2 regions of the Streptomyces sp. NPDC058646 genome follow, and region 1 is predicted to be linked to the other one. Evidence: predicted binding sites of a transcription regulator. Region 1 holds the regulator's gene; the other holds the start of a gene.
What was found. The regulator HspR, encoded in region 1, represses chaperone genes until heat shock. The targets are predictions, from matches to a motif close to TTGAGNNNNNNNNNCTCAA.
Positions count from the first base shown of each region.

Region 2: the regulator HspR is predicted to act here: its motif matches at 1,197-1,215, upstream of lon (endopeptidase La).

Region 1 is NZ_JBHXRK010000022.1:3,765-7,166, reverse strand. It holds gene ACFWUZ_RS25080 (helix-turn-helix transcriptional regulator) at 100-1,134, shown strand; gene ACFWUZ_RS25075 (heat shock protein transcriptional repressor HspR) at 1,265-1,729, opposite strand; gene dnaJ (molecular chaperone DnaJ) at 1,731-2,912, opposite strand; gene grpE (nucleotide exchange factor GrpE) at 2,952-3,402, opposite strand, start outside.
Region 2 is NZ_JBHXRK010000010.1:239,800-243,201, reverse strand. It holds gene lon (endopeptidase La) at 1-1,174, opposite strand, end outside; gene ACFWUZ_RS15290 (DUF4097 domain-containing protein) at 1,289-2,044, opposite strand; gene ACFWUZ_RS15285 (sulfurtransferase) at 2,110-2,982, opposite strand.

The sequences.
Region 1 (3,402 bases):
CGGCTTCGTCCTCACTTGATGGAATCCTCTCCCCCGCGTGTCAGACGATGGCTCATTCAGGCACGTCAATGCCACAGGGACGATGCATCATGTTCTTGCATGTTCAGGACCCTGGGGGGTGGAGATTTGACGCGAACCGACACAAAACCGACACATCCCCACCCCGTCACGTCCATGTGTGACGAGGGGACGCGGCTGTACGCGGCAGCACTGAGCACCGGCAGGATCGCCCGGGGGGAGATCCAGAATGCCCCCTGCCTGCTTGAATTCGCTCTTCTGCAGCCCGACCCGGATGACGCGAACCAACTGCGTCCGGTTCCCCCATCCGTCGCATTGGCCCAACGGCTGCATCCGATTGAACGCGAGATCCAGGACCGCCGGCGCAGCGCTGTAGATCTCACCGATACTTTCGAGCCGTTCCTGGCCATCAGTGCGCAGAACCCGGCCAACACCCACGCCATCACGGTGCTGGAAGGTTTCGAACGGATCAACGCCGCCCTGAACCTCGCGACGGCCGAGTGCCACACCGAGGTCCTGACGGTCCAGCCAGGAGGGGCCCGCCCCTCGGTCGCCCTCACCCAGGCCCTGGAACGGGACGAGCCGCTGATCGACCGCGGCGTCAGCATACGGACCCTCTACCAGCACACGGCGCGCCACAGCCAGGGCACCCTCGCCTACGTGGACCGGATCTCCATGGGCAAGGTGGAGATCCGCACCCTGGAGGAGCTGATCGAGCGCCTCATCATCTTCGACCGCACCGTGGCCTTCATCCCGGCGAGCGACGACCGCCGGGTGGCGCTGGAACTGCGCCACCCCGGGCTGGTCGACTACCTCATCAAGGTGTTCGAGCAGCTGTGGCACCGCGCCGTGCCCCTCCAGGAGGAAGTGACCTACCGCAGCACCCCGGGCGGCATCTCGGGCGTGCAGCGCAGCATCGCGCAGCTCCTCATCGAGGGCCACGTCGACGAGGCCATCGCCCGCCGCCTCGGCATGAACGTGCGCACCTGCCGGGCCCACATCGCCAAGCTCGCCACCACCCTGGGCAGCGGCAGCCGCGCCCAGCTCGGCTACCTCATCGCCCAGTCCGGCATCCTCGGCCGCCCTTCGGACCCGGCCCCGGAACGGCACCTCTGAGCGCCCCGCGCACCGCGGCCGACCGAGAACCCGCCCGCGCACCGGGAGGCCGCCCGGAGGCCGTCCGCGCACCGCGAAAGGCCCCGCCCGGACGTGCCGGGCGGGGCCTTCTCGCGTTCTGCGGGGCGGTTCAGTCCATCGGGCGCTTGGGACGCCAGACGACCAGCGCATTGCCCGGCTGCGGCGGCGCGTACGGGACCAGGTCCCGCCGGTACGACGCGTGCACCTGGGCCTCTCGGGCCCGAAGGGTGGCGGCCGCACCGTCCACCGCCGCGGAGAGTTCGGCGACGCGCTGCTGGAGCGCGGCGACCTGGTTCTCCAGTTCGATGATCCGCTTGATGCCCGCCAGGTTGATGCCCTCGTCCTGGGACAGCGCCTGCACCGTGCGGAGCAGCTCGATGTCACGGGCCGAGTACCGCCGGCCGCGCCCGGCCGTACGGTCCGGGGAGACCAGGCCGAGGCGGTCGTACTGGCGGAGGGTCTGCGGGTGCAGACCCGAGAGCTGGGCGGCCACCGAGATCACGTAGACCGGGGTCTCGTCGGTGAGTTGGTAAGCCCCGTTGCCGAAACGGGGCTGGTTGCGGCGGCCGTCCATCTCATGCTCCCTTCGCGGACTCGAACAGCGCGGAGCGCGGGTCTTCCGACTCCGTCGCCTCGCGGTACATCTCCAGCGCCTCGCGGGCCTTGTCCGACAGCTCCGCGGGGACGGTCACCTCGACCGTCACCAGCAGGTCGCCGCGGGTGCCGTCCTTGCGGACCGCGCCCTTGCCGCGGGCCCGCATGGTCCGGCCGCCGGGCGTGCCCGGCGGGAGCTTCAGCGTCACCGAGGGGCCGTTCAGGGTCGGGACCTTGATCTCGGCGCCCAGCGCCGCCTCCGCGAAGGTCACCGGAACGGTCACCGTGAGGTTGTCGTCCTTGCGCCCGAACACCGGGTGCGGATCCACGTGCACCACGACGTAGAGGTCACCGGCCGGACCGCCGCGCTCGCCCGGCGCACCCTTGCCGCGCAGCCGGATCCGCTGGCCGTTGGAGACGCCCGCCGGGATCCGGACCTGCATGGTGCGGGAGCTGCGCGCCCGGCCGCTGCCCTTGCAGACGTCGCAGGGGGTCTCCGCGATCAGGCCGCGGCCCTTGCAGTCGGCACAGGGATCGGTCAGCGAGAATCCGCCGCCGCTGCCCCGCGAGACCTGGCCGGTGCCGACGCAGGTCGGGCACACCCGGGGGGTGCCGTTCTTGTCGCCGGTGCCCGAACAGGCCTTGCAGGGCGCCTGTGAGGACATCCGGAGCGGGACCGTGGCCCCGTCCACCGCCTCCGTGAAGGAGAGGGTGACCTCCGACTCGACGTCCTGGCCGCGGCGCGGCTGGGCCCGGGTACCCGGGCCGCCGGCAGCGCCGCGGTTGAACAGGCCGCCGAAGACGTCGCCCAGACCGCCGCCGAAGCCGCCGGCCGGGCCGCCCTGCTGGGTGCCGCCGAAGAGGTCGCCCAGGTCGAAGTTGAAGGACCCGCCGCCCCCGCCCGGCCCGGGGCGGAAGCCCCCGTTGCCGAACAGGGCGCGGGCCTCGTCGTACTCCTTGCGCCGCTTCGGGTCGCCGATGACGTCGTTCGCCTCGGAGATCTCCTTGAAGCGCTCCTCGGCGGAGGCGTCGCCCTTGTTGGCGTCCGGGTGGAACTCGCGGGCGAGCTTGCGGTACGCCTTCTTGATCTCGGCCTCGGTGGCGTCCTTCGGGACACCGAGGACCTTGTAGTAGTCCTTCTCGACGAAGTCCTTCGTGCTCATCCCCGGTGTCCCTCCTCCCGTGCCTCTACGTGGGGTGCGTCAGCCCTTGTCGGGGGCATCCGCGTCCTTGTCCGACGGCGTTTCGCCTTCCGCGGACTCGGACTTGGGGGCCGTGCCCGGCTGGGGCTCGGCCACCGCGACCCGCGCGGGGCGGATCGTACGCTCGCCGATCCGGTACCCCGGCTGCAGGATCGCCACGCAGGTCGTCTCGGTGACGTCCGGCGCGTACGAGTGCATCAGGGCCTCGTGGATCGTCGGGTCGAAGGGCTCGCCCTCCTTGCCGAACTGCTGCAGGCCCATCTTGGCGGCGACCGTCTCCAGGGATTCGGCCACCGACTTGAAACCGCCCACCAGCTCGCCATGCTCCCGCGCCCGGCCGATGTCGTCCAGAGTCGGAAGCAGTTCGCTCAGCAGGGACGCGACGGCGATCTCCTTGACGGTGACCCGGTCGCGCTCCACCCGGCGGCGGTAGTTCTGGTACTCCGCCTGG
Region 2 (3,402 bases), on a different contig from region 1:
CGCCGCCGAGTGCGACCCGGACGAACTTGCGGCCCATGGCGTGGGCCACCGACTCGCCGAGCGAGGTCTTGCCGACCCCGGGCGGTCCGACGAGGGCGAGGACCGCGCCGCCGCGCCGTCCGCCGATGACGCCCATGCCGCGCTCGGAGCGCCGCTTGCGCACGGCGAGGTACTCGGTGATGCGGTCCTTCACGTCGCTGAGGCCCGCGTGCTCGGCGTCGAGGACGGCCCGCGCGCCCTGGATGTCGTACCGGTCCTCGGTGCGCTCGTTCCAGGGGAGTTCCAGGACGGTGTCGAGCCAGGTCCGGATCCAGGAGCCCTCGGGCGACTGGTCGCTGGACCGCTCCAGCTTCTCGACCTCCTTGAGCGCCGCCTCCCGCACCTTCTCGGGGAGGTCGGCGGCCTCGACGCGGGCCCGGTAGTCGTCGGACTCCTCGCCTTCCTTCTCGCCGTTCAGCTCGCGGAGTTCCTTGCGGACCGCCTCCAGCTGGCGGCGGAGCAGGAACTCGCGCTGCTGCTTGTCGACGCCGTCCTGGACGTCCTTGGCGATGGACTCGGCCACGTCCTGCTCGGCGAGGTGGTTGCGGAGCCACTTGACGGCGAGCCCGAGGCGGGCGACGGCGTCACCGGTCTCCAGCAGCTCGACCTTCTGTTCGACCGTCAGGAAGGGGGAGTACCCGGAGTTGTCGGCGAGGGCGGAGACCCCTTCGATCTGCTGGACCCGGTCGACGACCTGCCAGGCCCCGCGCTTCTTGAGCCAGCTGGTGGCCAGCGCCTTGTACTCCTTGACCTGCTCGGCGACCGCGCCGGGCAGCGGGTCCGGCACGTTCTCTTCCACGGTTTCGCCCTCGACCCAGAGCGCGGTGCCCGGGCCGGTGGTCCCGGCGCCGATGCGGACGCGGCCGCGGCCGCGGATGAGTGCGCCGGGGTCCCCGTCGGAGAGGCGGCCGACCTGCTCGACGGTCCCCAGCACCCCGGTGCCCGTGTACTTGCCGTCGATGCGCGGAACCAGCAGCACCCGGGGCTTCCCGGTCCCGGCCGCCGCCTGGGCGGCCTCGACGGCCCCCCGCACCTCGGCGTCGGACAGGTCGAGGGGGACCACCATTCCGGGCAGCACGACCTCGTCGTCAAGCGGCAGCACGGGCAGGGTGAGCGTTACGGACGTCGAAGCCATGATCTTCCCTCCGGCAGTGAAGTTGAGCTATGCCGACTCAATGCATCTGCGCCCCCTGGTGTTCCCCAACACCCGTTCGCCCCGGGCGAACAGCCCGCGGCGGCCGTGCGCCGGTCAGTCGGCGGCGGAGATGCGCACGTCGCCCGAGGTGGTCTTCGCGGAGAGGGAGGAGGGGGCCGCCGGGTCGGCGGGGAGGGAGACCTCGCGGTCGCCGGAGGTCGTCGAGACCGCGAGGCGGTACGCGGCCGCGGGGACCTCGAGGGTGACGTCGCCGGAGGTGGTCTCGGCGGCGACCGAGGCCGGCGCCCGTGTGAAGTCCAGGCGGGCGTCGCCCGAGCCGGAGCGGACGTCGGCGCTCGGACCGGCCAGGCCGGTCGCGGTGATCTCGCCCGAGGAGGTGCGGATCTTCAGCGGGCCCGCGACCCGGTCGGCCCGGACCGCGCCGGAGCCGGACGTCAGGTCGGCGGCCGCCACCCCGGTCACGGCGATCTTCCCGCTGCTGTTGCCGAGCCGGACGGTGGCGGAGGCGGGGACCTCCAGGCGGTAGTCGATGACGCAGCTGCCGGAGCAGCCGTCGGTGAAGGTCAGGACTCCGGACGAGACCTGCTGGCCGGGGGCGGGCCGGGTGTCGCCGCGGTAGTGGACGGTACGGCGGACGGTGACGCCCGTGCCGGCGCCGGGGACCACCTCGATGGAACCGGAGCGGGCACCCGTCAGCTCCACCTCGGTGACGGCCTCGGTGACGGTGGCGTCGGCGCTCGCCGTCCGCTCCGGGCCGTCGGTGAAGGAGCAGCCTGCCAGGAGCAGTCCGGCGCCGAGGGCGGCGGCTGCCGTGCGCGCGAGGCGATGTGACGGGGCGTGAGGTCTCATGTCTCGATCCTGGGGCAGCGGGCGCCGCGCAGCCGATGGGGCCGGTACCCGGGCCCCGGGTGGGGTTATCCCCCGGTCGCCGGTCCCGCCACCGGTTCCGCCGCGGGGCCTGCTGCCGGGCCCGTGGTCACCGGGAGGTCGGAGGGCATGCCCCATTCGCTCCAGGAGCCGTCGTACACGGCCAGGTCCCGGTACCCGGCGAGGTCCGCGCCGAGGGCCAGCACGCAGGCCGTGACGCCCGAGCCGCAGCTGAAGTACAGCCGCCGCCGGTCCCCGGCCACCGCCCCGAAGGCCTCGCGGAGTTCGGCGGGCGGCCGCATGCGCCCGTCTGGTCCCTGGAGCTCGCCGAACGGCAGGTTGACCGCGCCGGGCATGTGGCCGCCGCGCAGGCCGGGGCGGGGTTCGGGCGCGATGCCGGCGAACCGCCCCCGGGTCCGGGCGTCCAGGACGGCCGCGGCCGGGTCGGCCAGGGCGGCGGTGACGGTGGCGCTGCCGACGAGCAGCCCGGCACGGGGGCGGGCCGTGAACGAGCCGCGCGGGCCCTCGTAGGCCGGGCCGGCGGCCTCGACGGGCAGGCCCGCGGCCGTCCAGGCGGGCAGTCCGCCGTCGAGCACGGCCGCCCGGTCGAAGCCCATGGCGCGCAGCATCCACCAGGCGCGGGCGCTGGAGTAGACGCCGGCCGCGTCGTAGACGACGAGGGTGTCGGTGTCGTCGACGCCGAGGGCCCGCAGCGCCTCGGTGAACGCGGCCGGGCCGGGCATGGTGTGCGGGGCGGGTGCGTCGTGGTCGGACAGGGCGCCGTCGAGGTCGAACGGGCGGGCGCCCGGGATCCGGTGGTCCGCACCGCGGTGGGCGCCGACGGAGGCGTCGAAGAGCACCAGCCCGGGGGCCCCGAGCCGCTCCGCGACCCAGCCGACCCCGACGAGCACCCCGGGCAACGGCCCGGGCCCCGGTCCCCCCGTCCCGCCGCCCGACGGCGCCCGCCCGGGCTCCGGGGACGCAGGGTGCTGGGGCGCGTGCCAGGCCTCCGGGGACGCGGAGGCCGGCGGCGCACCCTCCGGCTCCGGCGGCGCAGGGGGCCCGGGTGCGTGCTCGGAGTTCCAGGGCGCGGGCGGCTCGGACGCCTGCGGCTGGGGGGCGGCGTGGGGAGTTGGGGGCATGCGGCACCTCCGGGCTCGGCCGGCCGCACCCGGGCCGGGTGGGCCCGGGTGCGGTCCGGCTCCAGTGCGACGTGGGTCGCCCCATCCTCGCCCGCGCCCGCCTCGCCCCCGCAGCCACCCCGGTGGTGCGGGCCGAGGGGGCACGGCCCCCGCCCTCGGAGGCGCCTCGCCGGTCGGGGCGGGATCAGCCCGGGTCGT